One region of the Mesorhizobium sp. M0227 genome, then DNA from elsewhere that is predicted to be linked to it. Evidence: predicted binding sites of a transcription regulator. Region 1 holds the regulator's gene; the other holds the start of a gene.
What was found. The regulator PhoB, encoded in region 1, activates phosphate uptake and scavenging genes when phosphate is short. The targets are predictions, from matches to a motif close to TGTCATNNANCTGTCAT.
Positions count from the first base shown of each region.

Region 2: NKJ00_RS10570 (RNA degradosome polyphosphate kinase) is a predicted target of PhoB. The motif match lies at 4,448-4,464, and genes of this name have one in related genera.

Region 1 covers NZ_JAMYSJ010000003.1:282,979-293,940, forward strand. The annotation lists gene NKJ00_RS07010 (PstS family phosphate ABC transporter substrate-binding protein) at 310-1,338, shown strand; gene pstC (phosphate ABC transporter permease subunit PstC) at 1,434-2,897, shown strand; gene pstA (phosphate ABC transporter permease PstA) at 2,894-4,210, shown strand; gene pstB (phosphate ABC transporter ATP-binding protein PstB) at 4,229-5,047, shown strand; gene phoU (phosphate signaling complex protein PhoU) at 5,074-5,781, shown strand; gene phoB (phosphate regulon transcriptional regulator PhoB) at 5,798-6,487, shown strand; gene eglC (endo-1,3-1,4-beta-glycanase EglC) at 6,951-8,375, shown strand; gene NKJ00_RS07045 (type I secretion system permease/ATPase) at 8,420-10,177, shown strand; gene NKJ00_RS07050 (HlyD family type I secretion periplasmic adaptor subunit) at 10,181-10,962, shown strand, end outside.
Region 2 covers NZ_JAMYSJ010000006.1:46,458-52,944, forward strand. The annotation lists gene NKJ00_RS10540 (amino acid ABC transporter permease) at 1-4, shown strand, start outside; gene NKJ00_RS10545 (amino acid ABC transporter permease) at 14-1,171, shown strand; gene NKJ00_RS10550 (amino acid ABC transporter ATP-binding protein) at 1,252-2,001, shown strand; gene NKJ00_RS10555 (TIGR02117 family protein) at 2,112-2,780, shown strand; gene NKJ00_RS10560 (FAD-dependent monooxygenase) at 2,881-4,119, opposite strand; gene NKJ00_RS10565 (zinc-finger domain-containing protein) at 4,139-4,384, opposite strand; gene NKJ00_RS10570 (RNA degradosome polyphosphate kinase) at 4,631-6,487, shown strand, end outside.

The sequences.
Region 1 (10,962 bases):
TTCGGCGATGGCCCGGCCACGACACCGTCTGGCTGAGAGCAACGCGCTCCCGTCCGGCTTTTCTTCATAAAGGCCGGCTGATCTCCAAATCGCCGGCCAGCCTCGACCGAATCGAGCAAGTCCCTGATTCCGGTGACAAAGCCGGGCTGCGTCGGGAGTGCCGGCCAGGCGGCATTCTGCTCATCCCGATGACGCGTTACCGGGGTGACATCAAACTGTCATGCGACTGTTATAATCGAAGGCTATTGGCCTCAGCGGGTGCCGACTGACGAGCGCCGAGAGACCATCTTCCGAACAGGAGCAGGCCACATGAAGAAATTCCTCTATACGGCGTCGGCCGCTGCGCTTGCGATCGCCGCGACGTCCGGCTTCGCCGCCGCGCGCGACCAGATCCAGGTCGCCGGGTCATCGACCGTGTTACCTTATGCCAAGATCGTCGCCGAGCAGTTCGGCGAAACATTCACCAACTTCAAGACCCCGGTCGTCGAATCCGGCGGCAGCGGCGCGGGCATCAAGGAATTCTGCAAGGGCGTCGGCGAAGACACGATCGACATCGCCAACTCGTCGCGTCCGATCAAGGCGGACGAACTCAAGTCCTGCGCCGACGCCGGCGTGAAAGAAGTCCAGGAAGTCCGGATCGGCTATGACGGCATCGTCTTCGCCACCGACATCAAGGGCCCGGATTGGGCGCTGGTTCCCGCCGACATCTACAAGGCGCTCGCGGCCAAGCTGGTCGTCGACGGCAAGCTGGTGGACAATCCGAACACCAAGTGGAGCCAGGTCAATCCGAAGCTGCCCGACTGGGACATCGCCGCCTACATTCCGGGCGAAAAGCACGGCACGCGCGAAGTATTCGAGACCAAGCTTCTCGATGCCGGCTGCGACAAGGCTGCTCTCAAGGCTGCCGGCATTGCCGACGACAAGGAAATCGGCAAAACCTGCATCGCCATCCGCAAGGACGGCAAGGCCGTCGACATCGATGGCGACTATACCGAGACGCTCGCCCGCATCGACTCCAACAAGACCGGCGTCGGCGTGTTCGGCCTCGCCTTCTATGAGAACAATGCCGACAAGCTGAAGGTCGCCACCGTGGAAGGCATCGTGCCTTCGACCGAGACGATCGCCAGCGGCAAGTATCCCGTCTCGCGCCCGCTGTTCTTCTACGTCAAGAAGGCGCATCTGGGCGTCGTTCCCGGCCTCAAGGAATATGTCGAGTTCTTCCTTGACGACCAGATGGTTGGCCCGGAAAGCCCGCTCGCCGAATACGGCCTCGTTGCTGCTCCGGATGCCGAGCGTCAGGCCCAGCGTGACGCTTTCGCCGCCGGAAAGTCGATGTAATCAGCTGCCGAACCGGGGTGCGGGCCAATCCCGCGCCCCGGTTTCATCGCAGGCCGCAACGGCGGCTGCGTAAGAATTTCTCTTGGGGTGGGTCCATGTCCTTGCTCGTACTGGCCATCGTCGTTGCCGTCGGCCTGGTTGCCTTTTTCATCGGCCGGCAACGTGCCGCGGCCCAGGACAATGGCAAGGTCAAGCCGCATTCGCGCGCCCACTATCATGGCTGGTGGGCCTTCCTGCTCGCCGTTCTGCCTGCTCTTTTGCTGCTTGCCGTCTGGACCGTCGGGTCTTCCATCTATCTGGACCGACACATTCACGCTGCCTTGCCCGAGCGCACCGTCGACAGCAAGGTTGCCAGTGAGGCACTGGACGTCAGCCTGGTAAAGAGCCTCGCCAGGGGCCTGCGCAAACTCGATGCGGGCACACTGGCCGCAATGCCTGCCAGCTTTGCCGAGTTGCAGCCGCTGCTCGCCGCCAAGGGTGTGGCACTGGCGAGCGACACGCAGGATTACATGATCCCGATCGCCGTCGAGGCGAACAAGGTCCAGGACCGGCTCGGCCTGTTCGGCGCCATTGTCATTCTCGTTTCCTCGATCGCCGGCGCCTTCTATGCGCTCAGGCAGATCGAGCCGCGCGCCAGGGCACGCAACAATGTCGAGAGGCTGATGCTGTGGGGGCTGCTTGCCGCCTCCACCATCGCCATCCTGACCACCATCGGCATCGTGCTTTCGATGCTGTTCCAGACGATCACCTTCTTCGAAAGCGTCTCGCCGATGAGTTTCTTCTTCGGCACCGTCTGGGATCCGCGTTTTGCCGCTGCCGGTTCGGGCGGCAGCCAGGGCCAGTTCGGCCTGATCCCGCTTCTTGCGGGCACGCTCTACATCGCCGCCGTCGCACTGCTGGTTGCGGTGCCGGTGGGGCTGATGTCGGCTGTCTACATGGCCGAATACGCAACGCCCAGGGTGCGCTCGGTGGTCAAGCCGGCGCTTGAACTGCTGGCCGGCATACCGACCATCGTCTACGGCATCTTCGCCGTCGTCACGCTTGGGCCATTCCTGCGCGACCTGTCCGCGGCACTGACCGGCGGTTCGCCCTTCATCCAGGGCCAGAGCATCTTCACCGCCGGCCTGGTCATGGGCGTCATGCTGATCCCGGTCGTGTCCTCTCTTTCGGACGACATCATAACCGCGGTGCCGCGCGCCATGCGCGACGGGTCGCTCGGCCTCGGCGCGACCCGCTCCGAGACGATCAAGCGGGTGATCCTGCCGGCTGCACTGCCCGGCATCGTCGGCGCCGTCCTGCTGACTGCCTCGCGCGCTATCGGCGAAACGATGATTGTCGTGCTGGCGGCGGGCGTCGCCGCCAACCTCACCATCAACCCGTTCGAGGCGATGACGACCATCACCGTCAAGATCGTCAACCAGCTCACCGGCGACCTCGAGTTCAATTCGCCGCAGACGCTGGTCGCCTTCGCGCTCGGCCTGACGCTGTTCGCGCTGACGTTGGTGATGAACATCGTCGCGCTCTACATCGTGCGCAAATATCGGGAGCAGTACGAATGACCGACATTTCCATGGATACGATGGTCAGGGCGGCGGCCCATCCGCGCCGCGACATCGGCCTGAAGGCCCGTTACGCTGCCGAGCGCCGATTCCGCATCTATGGCGTCGTGGCGATTTCCGTAGGCCTGGCGTTCCTGGCAATCATGCTGATCACCATCGTCTCGAAAGGCTACACCGCCTTCTGGCAGACGACGGTATCACTGCCGATCTCGTTCGACGAGAAGGTGATCGATCCTTCCGGCAAACGCGCAACCGATCCGAGCGTTCTGATCAAGGCGAATTATCCCAAGCTCGCCGAAAACGCGCTGGTGGCCAAGCTCGGCATCAATCCCGACGACAAGCCGGCGATCAAGCAGCTCAAGGGCTTCCTGTCGGAAGGCGCCCGCGTCCAGTTGCGCGACATCGTTGCCGCCGATCCGTCCGTGATCGGCACGACGCGCGACGTCAACATCCTCGCCGCCGCCAATCTCGACTCGGCTTTCAAGGGTCAGATCGACCTCAGCGTCGAGGAAGCGCGACGCAAGGTCTCGGACCAGCAGATCACCTGGATGAACAAGCTCAAGGCCGAGGGCGCGATGGCCGAGCACTTCAACAGCGGCCTGTTCACCTACGGCGCCTCCAGCCGCCCGGAAACCTCGGGCATGGGCGTGGCGATCATCGGCTCGTTTTATATGATGGTGATCGTGTTGCTCCTGGCGCTGCCGATCGGCGTCGCCGCCTCCATCTATCTGGAGGAGTTCGCCAAGAAGAACCGTTTTACCGACCTTATCGAGGTCAACATCAACAATCTGGCCGCAGTGCCGTCAATCGTCTTCGGCTTGCTCGGCCTCGCGGTGTTCATCAATTTCCTGGGCATGCCGCGCTCTGCCGCCTTCGTCGGCGGCCTGGTGCTGACGCTGATGACGCTGCCGACGATCATCATCGCGACGCGAGCCGCACTTGCAGCGGTGCCGCCGTCGATCCGCTCGGCAGCTCTCGGTCTTGGCGCCTCCAAGATGCAGATGGTGTTCCAGCACATCCTGCCGCTTGCCGCGCCCGGCATCCTCACCGGCACCATCATCGGTCTGGCGCGTGCGCTCGGCGAAACCGCGCCTCTGCTGCTGATCGGCATGGTCGCCTTCGTCGCCGATCCACCGACGACGCCTTTCGATCCGGCCACCGCGCTGCCGGTGCAGATCTATATGTGGGCGAACGAGGCCGAACGCGCCTTCGTCGAGCGTATGTCCGGCGCCATCATCATCCTGCTCGTCTTCCTCATGGCCATGAACATCACCGCGATCGTGCTTCGGCGTCGGTTCGAGCGGCGCTGGTAGAAAAAAAGGCATCTTGGTATGAACATCATGACCGAACAGTCCCTTGAAAACGCAGTGGGCGACAAGATGAAGTCGAACGAAGTGATCAAAATGCGCGGCGACAAGGTCGGCGTGTTCTATGGCGAGAAGCAGGCGCTGTTCGATGTCAATCTCGACGTGCGCCTGAATCAGGTGACGGCGCTGATCGGCCCCTCCGGCTGCGGCAAGTCCACCTTCCTGCGCTGCCTCAACCGCATGAACGACACCATCGATTCAGCACGGGTAACCGGCAAGATAACGCTCGACGAAGAAGACATCTACGACAAGAACATCGATGTCGTCGAACTCAGGGCGCGCGTCGGCATGGTGTTCCAGAAACCCAATCCGTTCCCCAAATCGATCTACGAGAACGTTGCCTATGGTCCGCGCATCCACGGATTGGCCAAGCGCAAGGCCGATATGGATCAGATCGTAGAGTCGAGCCTGAAGAAGGCGGCGATCTGGAACGAGGTCAAGGACCGTTTGCAAGAACCTGGCACGGGTCTTTCCGGTGGCCAGCAGCAGCGTCTGTGCATTGCACGCGCCATCGCCGTGTCACCCGAGGTGATCCTGATGGACGAACCGTGTTCGGCGCTCGACCCGATCGCCACCGCTCGCGTCGAGGAACTGATCGACGAACTGCGTCAGAACTATACCATCGTCATCGTCACCCATTCGATGCAGCAGGCAGCGCGCGTGTCGCAGCGCACCGCGATGTTCCATCTAGGCTATCTGGTCGAGGAGGGCGCCACCGACAAGATGTTCACCACCCCCGACGACAAACGCACCCAGGACTACATCACCGGCCGGTTCGGCTGAGCTCAGGCATACGAGGGACGAAGATCATGGGTGAACATACCGTCGCATCTTTCGATGAGGATCTGGAGCAGATCAGCCAGCTGATCCGCGACATGGGCGATCTCGCCCGCTCGATGGTCAGTGGCTCGACCAGGGCCTTGCTCAATTCGGACAATGCGCTGGCGCAGCGCGTGGTTTCCGATGATGCCATCATGGATGCACGCCAGCGCGAGCTGGACGATCGCGCCATCACGCTGATCGCCAAGCGCCAGCCAATGGCCAACGATCTGCGTGCGGTGGTCGGTTCGATCCGCATGGCCGGCGACCTTGAGCGCATCGGCGACCTTGCCAAGAACATCGCCAAGCGCGTCGGCACTGTCGGGCTGAGTGTCACGCCGCACGACCTTTCGCATTCGATCGACGCGATGGCGCAACTGGTGCTGATCCAGGTGCAGGGGGTCGTCGACGAGTACGCCGCCGCCGACCCGGCAGCGCTTGCCACGCTCAGAAACAATGACGAACGCATCGACGTCAAATACACCTCGGTGTTCCGCGAGCTGCTGACCTACATGATGGAAGATCCCCGCAACATCACGGCGTGCACGCACCTGTTGTTCTGCGCCAAGAACCTCGAGCGGATCGGCGACCACGTGACCAACATCGCCGAAAATGCCTACTATGTTTTGACCGGCACGCAGCTGCCAGCCAATCGTCCGAAGCAGGACGAGACGGCAATGTCCGCGCCAGCGGCATAACAGGGGTGACCAGCCGATGATCGCACCACGCATCATGGTGGTGGAGGATGAGGAGCCGCTAGGCGTGCTGCTCCGCTACAATCTTGAATCCGAAGGTTACCAGGTCGAGGTGGTGACGCGCGGCGACGAGGCCGAAATCCGGCTGCAGGAGAACGTTCCCGACCTTCTCGTGCTCGACTGGATGGTGCCGGCGGTTTCCGGCATCGAACTCTGCCGGCGCCTGCGAATGCGCCCAGAGACCGAGCGGCTGCCGATCATCATGCTGACCGCGCGAGGCGAGGAAAGCGACCGCGTGCGCGGCCTGTCGACCGGCGCCGACGACTATCTGGTCAAGCCGTTCTCGACGCCGGAGTTCATGGCCAGGGTCAAGGCGCTGCTGCGCCGGGCCAAGCCGGAAGTGCTGTCCAGCGTGCTAAAGGTCGGCGACATCGTGCTCGATCGCGAGTCGCACCGGGTCTATCGCAAGAAGAGCGAGATCCGGCTCGGGCCGACCGAATTCCGCCTGCTCGAATTCATGATGCGCCACCCCGGCCGCGTGTTCTCGCGCAGCCAGCTGCTCGACAATGTCTGGGGCGAGACGATTTACATCGACGAACGCACTGTCGACGTGCACGTCGGCCGGCTGCGCAAGGCGGTCAACAACGGCCGCATGCCTGATGTCATCCGCACCATCCGTGGGGCGGGTTACGCGATCAGGGAAGACTAGGTGGCTGTTCCGTCCCGATAGATCGTGACCGGGAAAACTCGATTAGCACGTGGTCGCCAACAGCCGCGAAGAGTGGAATGTTGCACTCGTCTCATCGATGGGGAGCGAGCACGTGACGCTTTGGCCCAAATGCGGTCATTCGAAACCTGATGAGGATGACCGCTCTTGGCGGTACGTCGCCATCTTGCCCGCAGACTCCGACCAGAAAGCCATGCAAGAATAAATTTGAGTTAACTTAGATATACGTTCGTTAAACGACGTGTGTTCTGCATAAATATACGATTTTACTAAATTGCTTCAATTTACATTGAGCCATCACCTCCTTATTCATTATCCGCCTTCCGATTATTGCGGTCTCGGATCGAATGACGATTCCGTGGAACGATCTCGTTCCTTGCAGCGTTGCTTTGGGAGCGGTCGCCGGACCTTTGACCAGGTCGGACACCATGAGGAAGGATTTCTGATGAGCACGGTCTTAAACGCCAAAGGCATCCCTCTTGCCTACACCGGCGCTTCCACTCATTGGTTCTCGGCCACCGGGTCTGGACCGGAACTGCATGGCACCTCCGGCAACGACTCCTTCTGGGGAGACACCGGCGTCACTGTCACGATCCACGGTGGCGCCGGCGACGACTACTATCATCTCTATTCCACCAACAACAAGGTGGTCGAGGATCCTGGGGCAGGGATCGACACGATCGACACATGGATGAGCTACAAGCTCCCTGACAATTTCGAGAACCTCGTCGTTACCGGCACCAACCGATTTGCGTTCGGAAATGCGTTGGACAACATCATCAAGGGCGGGTCAGGTCACCAGACGCTGGATGGCGGCAAGGGAAATGATGTCCTGATCGGCGGCGATGGCGCCGATACTTTCGCCATCTCCAAAGGTAATGGAAGCGATCTTATCTTCGATTTCGGTGCGACCGATGCGCTCCGCCTTAACGGCTACGATTTCACTTCGTTCGATGCCGTCCGTTCACAGATGGTCCAAGTGGAATCGAACGTGATGCTGAACCTCGGATCCGACGAAATCCTGGTGTTCAAGAATACGACCATCGACAAGCTGCAGCCCACCCAGTTCGAACTTCCGATAGACAAGTCCGCAATGACGCTGTCCTTCTCCGACGATTTCAACACGCTGAGCCTTCGGGACGGGCAGGACGGCACCTGGAATTCCAATTTCTGGTGGGGAGCGCCGAACGGCAGCACGTTGAGCAGCAATGGTGAGTTGCAGTGGTATATCGACGCCAATTATGGCCCGACGAGTTCGGTCCATCCGTTCAGCGTTGAGAACGGCGTCCTCACCATCACCGCCGCGCAGGCGCCGGAGGACATCAAGCCTCTGATCAACAACTACGAATACACCTCGGGGATCCTGACGACCCACGACACCTTCTCGCAAACCTACGGCTATTTCGAAATGCGGGCGGATCTTCCTGAAACAGCCGGAGCCTGGCCGGCGTTCTGGCTGCTTCCGGAGGACGGATCGTGGCCGCCGGAGCTGGACGTTGTCGAAACGCGCGGCCAGGACCCGAACACGCTCTACATGACGGCGCATTCCAATGAGACGGGAGCGCACACGAAGGTTTCGTCAACGGTGAACGTTGCGGATACCGACGGTTTCCACACCTATGGCCTGCTCTGGACGAAGGATGAGCTTGTCTGGACCTACGATGGTGTAAAGGTCGCTCAAGCAGCGACGCCGGCCGACATGCACGATCCCATGTATATGCTGGCCAATCTCGCGGTGGGCGGCATTGCCGGCCAGCCTCCTGACCATCTGGCTACGCCAGCGGAGATGAAGATCGACTACATCCGCGCCTATACGCTGGACGACCTGCAGCACCACCCCTTGGACATCGCCGGCGACCATTCGGTCTAAGCGACGCCCTTATGTTGGGGCCATGAGCCGTTAGGAGCGCGGGAATGATTGCACGGTCTGATCTGCGGGCAGTCTTGAGGCGCGCCATCGCCGATGTCGGTGTTTTTTCGTTCCTCATCAACATCCTGCTATTGGTGATCCCCCTTTATCTGTTGCAGGTCTATGACCGCGTCCTGCCTTCCTCCAGCGTCGAGACGCTTCTTTACCTCTCTGCTATCGCGGTTCTCGCACTCGCCTTTCTCGGTCTCCTCGATGCGGTCCGCTCCGTTTACACGCAGCGCGTTGCAGCCATTGTCGACAACAGACTGGGCGCGAGGACATTCGCCGTCTCGCTGGAGGCTAAGTACGCCGGGGGAGCAGCCCTGCCTCCACTGCGCGACCTTGCCTCGGTATGCGCCTTCATCAGGTCACGTGGCGCGGCGGTCTTGTTCGACCTGCCGTTTGCTCCGTTCTTCCTCGCCCTGCTGTACCTCATCCATCCTTTGCTGTTCTGGCTTACGCTGGCGGGATCTGGTCTGTTGCTTGCGCTGGTCGTGGCAAATCAGTTTGCCATCGGCAAGAATGATGCCTTGTCGGCGGAACGCTCGGCTGTTGCCAGCCTGTCGGAGCAGGCCTTTGCCCGGAATGCAGAGACGCTGCGCGCCATGGGCATGATCCAAAACGCCGCGCGAGTGTGGGGAAGGCACGTGGCGGAGGCGCTAGTCCTGCATGACCGTTCGTCGATGGCCAACGCGATTTTCAGTGGAACGTCGCGAGCCGTACGCATGATGCTTCAGCTAGCAATACTGGGTGTCGGAGCATGGCTCGTGCTGCAAGGGAAGATGACGGCCGGCATGATCTTCGCGTCTTCCCTGGTGTCGTCCCGTGCGCTGCAGCCGCTCGACCAACTGATCGGGTCATGGCGGCAGATCGTCGACGCCAGACGATCGTGGAAGCGTTTGGACAAGGCGTTTTCCGCCCATCCGGCGCATGCGCAAAAACTGACCTTGCCGGACCCGTCCGGCGAAATTGTCGTGCAGGGCCTCATCTTTGTCGCGCCGAACGCCACACCCGGCACCGAACCCATCATCAAGAGACTGAACTTCCGCATCGGCGCAGGCGAAGCGGTGGCGATAATAGGTCCGAGCGGAGCCGGCAAGTCCACCCTGGCAAGATTACTTGTCGGTGCGATTCAGGCAACCAGCGGCTGCGTCAGGATTGATGGCGCCGATCTCAGAACCTGGGACGAGAAGCAGCTTGGCCGGCATATCGGATATCTCGCTCAGGAGGTGGAGCTCTTTCCCGGATCGATCGCGGAAAATGTCGCCCGCTTTGAACCCGATGCGAATGACGCCTCTATCGTCGAGGCAGCAAAGAATGCCCGGGCGCATGAGCTGATACTGGAGCAGCGAGACGGCTATCAGACCAGAATAGGTTCGTCGGACAGAACACTGTCGGGCGGCGAACGCCAAAGGATCGGGCTGGCGCGCGCTTTTTACGGCAATCCGCATGTTCTCGTTCTGGATGAGCCCAGTACCCATCTCGACGGCAGCGGCGAAGCCGCGCTCGAAGAAGTGCTTGCCGCCGCGAAAGCGGCGGGCGTTACGACAATCGTGATAACGCACCGCCCTTCGGTCGCCGCAGCCTGCGACCGCGTGATGCTTCTACGCAGCGGAGTGATCGAAGCCTTCGGTCCAAGCGGCGACGTGATGCGGCAGCCAATCGCCGGCATCGGCCTTGCCCCACAGCGCAGCATGGCGGTGACAGGGTCTTTTGCAACGACGAACCGCGGCACCCCTCATAGTGTCCGCTTTGGATCGTAGAAGATGACAGCACAGAGCCTCGTCCGGGAAGGCACAGCACGCACCGACATTCGCCGGGTGGCATTCGCCGGATACGCGGCAATGGCGATATTGATGGGTTGCTTTGGCTATTGGGCGGTCAGTGCACCGTTGTCCGGCGCGGTCATCACGCAAGGCACAATCTCGGCGACAGGCGGGAACATCCTCATCCAGCATCCCGAGGGCGGCATCATCCAAGAGTTGCTCGTCCATGAGGGTGATCGGGTGCAACAGGCCCAGGAACTGATCCTGCTGGATCGAACAGCCGCGCAAGCCGAACTCAACCGGCTGACGAGACAGTCGATCGCGTTGAAGGCCAGCGCCTCGCGGCTGGAGGCGGAACGCGACGGGTTGGATCGGCTTGCGCCAATCACAGAGGCTGCGCCGGCACCGTTCCAACACAATTTCGAGGTCCTGGTTCAAGAACAGCAGAAGGAATTCAACGCCAGGCTCGCCCGATTTCGATCGGAACAATCGATCCTCAGGCAACGGGTTGCCATGCATCGCCAGTCTGTTGTCGGATTGCAGGCCCAGAAACAGGCCATTGAGCAACAGGCCGAAGTCGTGAAGAAAGAACTCGGCATCAAGACCAGCCTTTTGGACAAGGGCCTCACCAATCGCACTGAATATTCACAGCTTTTGCGTAGCGAGGCCGATCTCGTCGGGCAGGCAGGGGCGCTGGAGGCAAATCTTGCATCGGCCAACACCCAGATCGTCGAAGCCCAGGAGCAGATAGAGCGCCTGACCACGCAACGCGTGGAGGAAGC
Region 2 (6,487 bases), on a different contig from region 1:
GTGAGGTAAGGACATGCAAGAACATGATATGTCCTGGGTGCGAACCGAAATGGTGCTGGCGCAGCCGGCGCCCGCCAGCGTCACCGGCCTCGGCGCATGGGTGCGCAAGAACCTGATCGCTTCTGCCGGCGACACCATTTTGACCATCGTCGGCATCGCCCTGGTGGCGATGATCCTGCCGCAAATCATCAATTGGGCGTTCATCAACGCCGTGTGGACGGGACCGGACCGGACCGTATGCGCCACGGTGGCGCAAGGCGGCATCCAGCCGGATGGCTGGACCGGCGCCTGCTGGGCTTTCGTCAACGCCAAATTCGGCCAGTTCATGGTCGGACGCTATCCCATCGAGGAGCGCTGGCGGCCGATTTTGGTCGCCATACTGTTCGTGGCACTGCTGGTGCCGATGCTTATCCCGAAAGTGCCGCGCAAAGGGCTGAATGCGGTTCTGCTGTTCTTCGTGCTGCCGGTCGTCTCCTTCGTCCTGCTGGTCGGCGGCATGTTCGGCCTGCCGCATGTCGAGACCTCGCTGTGGGGCGGGCTCTTGGTAACGCTCAGCCTGTCTTTCGTCGGCATTGCCGTGTCGCTGCCGCTCGGCATCGTGCTGGCGCTCGGCCGCCGTTCCAAGATGCCGATCATCAAGACGCTGTGCGTCGTCTTCATCGAGACGGTGCGCGGCATCCCGCTGATCACCGTGCTGTTCTTTGCCAGCGTCATGCTGCCGCTGTTCCTGCCGGAGGGTGTCTCGTTCGACAAGTTCCTGCGCGCTTTGATCGGTGTGTCGCTGTTTGCCGCCGCCTATATGGCCGAAGTGGTGCGCGGCGGCCTGCAGGCGATTCCCAAGGGCCAGTATGAAGGTGCCGATTCGCTCGGTCTCGGCTATTGGCAGAAAATGTATTTCATCGTCATGCCGCAGGCGCTGAAACTGGTCATCCCGGGCATCGTCAACACCTTCATCGGCATGTTCAAGGACACCAGCCTGGTCATCATCATCTCGATGTTCGACCTGCTCGGCATCGTCAAACAGAATTTCTCCGATGCAAACTGGGCAACCGCGCAGACGGCGAGGTCCGGCCTGATCTTCGCGGCCTTCGTCTTCTGGCTGTTCTGCTTCGGCATGTCGCGCTATTCAATGTACACCGAACGCCGGCTCGACACCGGCCACAAACGTTAAACAAAAGAACAAGGGGTCCCCCTGTCATGGCCACCGAAAATGCCGTCAGCGCCGAAGAGATCAAGGTCAACGCCGCCAAGATGCAGATTTCCACCACCGATGTCGCCATCGACATCATCGCCATGCACAAATGGTATGGCGAGTTCCATGTGCTGAAGGACATCAACCTGAAAGTGATGCGCGGCGAGCGCATCGTCATCTGCGGCCCCTCCGGCTCCGGCAAATCGACGATGATCCGCTGCATCAATCGCCTGGAGGAGCACCAGAAGGGCAAGATCATTGTCGACGGCAAGGAATTGACCAATGATCTCAAGAAGATCGACGAGGTGCGCCGCGAGGTCGGCATGGTGTTCCAGCACTTCAACCTGTTTCCGCATCTGACCATCCTGGAGAACTGCACGCTGGCGCCGATCTGGGTGCGCAAGACGCCGAAGAAGCAGGCCGAGGAAATCGCCATGCATTTCCTCAAGCGCGTCAAGATCCCGGAACAGGCCAACAAATATCCCGGCCAGCTTTCCGGCGGCCAGCAGCAGCGTGTGGCGATTGCCCGCTCGCTGTGCATGAACCCGCGCATCATGCTGTTCGATGAGCCGACCTCGGCGCTCGATCCGGAGATGATCAAGGAAGTGCTGGAGACCATGGTTGGCCTGGCCGAGGAAGGCATGACCATGCTGTGCGTCACTCACGAGATGGGTTTTGCCCGCAAGGTCGCCAACCGGGTGATCTTCATGGACCAGGGCCAGATCGTCGAGCAGAACACGCCGGCCGAGTTCTTCGACCACCCGCGCCACGAGCGCACGAAGCTGTTCCTGTCGCAGATCCTGCACTAGGCCTCGACGGCCACGAAGAGCCCGGCTGAAACACTGCCGGGCTCTTTTGCGTATGGGATAACAGGCGGGCGTTCGTGTCGCGCCGGAGCGCGTTTGCAGGGCCGCCTTTCATGAAAAGACTGGGACGTTTTCTAGGTCTTCTGTTGGTTGTCGTCGCACTCGCCGTGACGACGGGCACCTTCGTGCCACGGCCGCTGTGGCCGGCGGCCGCCGCCCTGCCCGCCGCGACGCACCACATCCTGGTGCTGAACAATCCGATCCACACCGATATCGCCATCCCGGTCGATGACGCCGTGCGCCGGCGTTTCCATTTCCTGGTCGACGCGGGCATACCGGCCGACAGGCCGGAGGTCCGCTACATCGTCTTCGGCTGGGGCGGCCGCGCCTTCTACCTGGAGACGCCGACATGGTCCGAGTTGAAGGCGGTGCCGGTGATGAAGGCACTGACACTCGACGCCTCGGTCATGCATGTCGATGTCGCCGGTGACATCGTCGAACCGCGCCCTGATATCGCGGGGTTCGACATCACTGAGGATCGGTTCACGGCGTTGCTCGATTTCATCGATGCGAGTTTCCAGCGGGGACCGGAAGGCCCGATCCTCGTTCTGGACGCAGCCTATTCCAGGTTCGACGCCTTCTACGAAGGCAATGGCCATTTCAACGCACTGGTCGGCTGCAACACCTGGACGGCGGCGGCCTTGCGCATCGCCGGCCTGCGCACCGGCTGGTGGAACCCGCTGCCTGTATCGCTCGGGCTGTCGATGAGCTTGTATAATTAGCGTGAGCATTCCGCGAATTGGCGTCGCGTTCCTTCACACCCCCCTCTGTCCTGCCGGACAGAGGGGGGTGCTGTCCCACCAACCGATTGTGCTTGTACGCTCAGCGTCGAATGATCTTCTGAGCCTGCCACCCATAGAGCCAGTCCAGATCCGCCGCGAGTTTTTCCGACGAGCGCACCTTCAGGAACACATTGCGCGCAATCGCCACTGGACCCACGGCATGCCAGGCCAGCCGGTTGACAGCGCCGCGTCGGGCGACCTGCGCGACACGCGGCCGCCGTGACTGCTCCCAGACGGCAAGCGCGGCCAGAGGATCGGCAGGGAAGTCGGCGATGATGTCGGCAAGCGTCGCAGCATCCTCGATCGCCATCGCCGCACCTTGCGCCGCGAACGGGGTCATCGCATGCGCGGCGTCGCCGATCAGCGCGATGTTGCCGGTCGTCCAAGGTTGTTTGCTGTCGACCGTGTGGATCGGCCATGCGGTCCACGGGCCGGCCTGCTCGACCAGGCGGGCAAGTTCTGCCGCGGTGCCGCGCAGGGCGCTGCTCAGGATCCCGGCGTCGGCGTTGCCGGACCAGCCCTCGGCAATGCGGTCGCCCCTGGTGAAGGCCGCGAGATTGAAGGCCGCACCCTTGCTGACGGAATAAGCGACCATATGGAAGCCAGGATGCAGGAAGGTGGTGACGCAGTCCCTGGCGCCGATGGCGGCAAAGCTCTGACCGGCGGCGCTCTCGGCCGCGACGGTGGCGCGCCAGGCCAGTTCGCCGGAGAAATGGTTTCTTCGCGAAGCCGACCCCTTGGCCGAATCGACAAGTGCGCGCACCGACGACCAGACGCCATCGGCCCCAACCAGCAGGAAGCCCTCCGCCTCGACGGTTTTGCCACCGATCTCGGCCGTCGCGGTGATGCCGTGCGGGCCGGTGTCAACGCCGCCCATGCGGGCGCCGGTGGTGAGATGGATATCCGGTATCTCGGCAGCGCGCGCGGTCAGTGCGCGCTGCAGATCGGCCCTGTGCGCGACGAGATAAGGTGCCTGCCAGCGCGTTTCGGCGGCTTGCCCCAGCGGCACGCGCGCCAGTTCGCGCAAGGTCGCGGCCTCCTTCAGCACCACGGCTTCCGGCCGCACCGCCGCCGGCAGCAGCCGGTCGAGTACGCCAAGCTGGCGAAGGATGCGGGTCGCGTTGGGAGAAAGCTGAATGCCGGCGCCTGCCGCTTCCAGGCGCTGCGCCTGTTCGAACACCCGTACCGAGTAGCCGCGTTCGGCGAACGCCAGCGCTGCGGTCAATCCGGCGACACCCGCCCCGGCGATGACAATTTGCCGGGAGCGCGTGTCGTTCATCGGGCTGGTCGCGAAAGACTCAGGCGGCCTGTTCTATGTAGATGCAGCCGGCCGGCAGCGTTTCGGTTGCCTTCAGCTTCGGCGAATAGCGGTAGAGCGTCGAGCAATAGGGACAGACTTTTTCGTTGTCGTCGCCCATGTCCAGAAACACATGCGGGTGGTCGAAAGGCGGATTGGCGCCCGTGCACATGAATTCCTTCACGCCGATGTCGATTGCCTGATAGCCCGCATCGTTCTGAAAATGGGGAATGGAACCGCCTGCCATCGTCGTCTCCTTAACGCAGTCTCGTGTGCATCTGGATCATATCAGGCCTCTTTGCAAGTTCGATGAAATCAAACTGTCGCAAAAGCCTGTCAGAGGATAAGTTAAGCCGGTTAACGCATGGCCCCGAAGACCGACACCGGTTTTCGGCAAGGACCATGCGTCGCCTTGGAGTGGTAGAGCGTCCTTTGCGCGTCCTGAATGACGCGCGGCGCTTTAGCTGGCTGACGGTGTGGAAGAGCGGGAATCATGAACGAACTGAAGCCGGTGCAGAACGAATTCGTGGATGTCGAGGTGGCTCGTCCGGAGGGCGGCAACCCGGACCGGTTTGTCAACCGCGAGTTCTCCTGGCTGCAGTTCAACCGGCGCGTTCTCGAGGAGTCGCTGAACCTCAATCATCCGCTGCTGGAGCGCGTCCGCTTCCTGTCGATCTCGGCCGCCAATCTCGACGAGTTCTTCATGGTGCGCGTCGCCGGCCTCGCCGGCCAGGTGCGCGAGGGCATCACGCTGAAGAGCCCTGACGGCCGCACCCCCGAACAGCAGCTCGAACAGCTGCTGCGTGAGGTCGAGCGGCTGCAGGAAGACCAGCAGAAGAGCCTTTCGGCGCTCACCGTGCTGCTCAACAAGGAAGGCATCGAGAGCATCACCCGCGATGCGCTGACCAAGGACGAGAAAATCTGGCTGGAAGACCATTTCCAGGGGCAGGTGTTCCCGGTGCTGACCCCGCTGTCGATCGACCCGGCGCATCCGTTCCCGTTCATTCCCAATCTCGGCTTCTCGATGGCGCTGCAATTGCGCCATCGCAAGAACGGCGAAGAGATGAGCGCGCTGCTGCGCCTGCCGGTAGCGCTGAAGCGCTTCATCCGTCTGCCGGACCGCAAGCATCACGTCCGCTTCATCCCGCTGGAAGAGGCGGTCGGCCTCTATATCGGCAAGCTCTTTCCCGGCTACGAAGTCAAGGGCTCCGGCACGTTCCGCATCATCCGCGACAGCGATATCGAGGTCGAGGAGGAGTCCGAGGATTTGGTGCGCCTGTTCGAAACGGCGCTGAAGCGGCGGCGGCGCGGTTCGGTGATCCGCATCGAATTCGACAGGCTGATGCCTGGCGAATTGCGCGACTTCGTCGCCGGCGAGCTTGGCGTGTCGTCCAGCCGCATCAGCGTCTTGACCGGTCCGTTGGCGCTCAGCCAGATTTCCGAGATCGTCGCCGTTCCCCGCGACGACCTGAAATTCACGCCCTACAATCCGCGTTTTCCCGAGCGCATCCGCGAGCATGGCGGCGATTGTTTTGCCGCCATCCGCGAGAAGGACATCGTCGTCCATCACCCCTACGAATCGTTTGACGTCGTGGTGCAGTTCCTGCGCCAGGCGATGGCCGATCCGGAAGTGGTGGCGATCAAGCAGACGCTTTACCGCACCTCCAACGACAGCCCGATCGTGCGTGCGCTGGTCGACGCGGCCGAAGCCGGCAAGTCGGTCACCGCACTGGTCGAGCTCAAGGCGCGCTTCGACGAGGAAGCCAACATCCGCTGGGCGCGCGACCTGGAGCGTGCCGGCGTGCAGGTCGTGTTCGGCTTTCTCGAGCTGAAAACCCATTCGAAAATGTCGCTGGTGGTGCGGCGCGAGGACGGCAAGCTGCGCAACTACGTGCACCTCGGCACCGGCAACTACCATCCGGTAACGGCGCGCATCTACACCGACCTGTCCTTCTTCACCACCGATCCGACGATCGCCCGCGATGTCGCCCAGCTGTTCAATTTCATCACCGGCTATGCCGAGCCGACGGATGAAATGCGGTTGGCGATCTCGCCGTTCACGCTGAGAAGCCGCATCCTGAAGCACATTGCCGACGAGATTGCCTACGCGGTCCAGGGGAAACCGGCGCGCATCTGGATGAAGATGAACGCGCTCGTCGATCCGATCATTATCGACGCGCTCTACGATGCCAGTCGGGCCGGCGTCGAGGTCGACCTGGTCGTGCGCGGCATCTGCTGCCTGCGGCCTCAGGTTCCGGGCCTGTCGGAAAACATCCGCGTAAAATCGATCGTCGGCCGTTTTCTCGAGCACAGCCGCATCTATTGCTTCGGCAACGGTCACGGCCTGCCG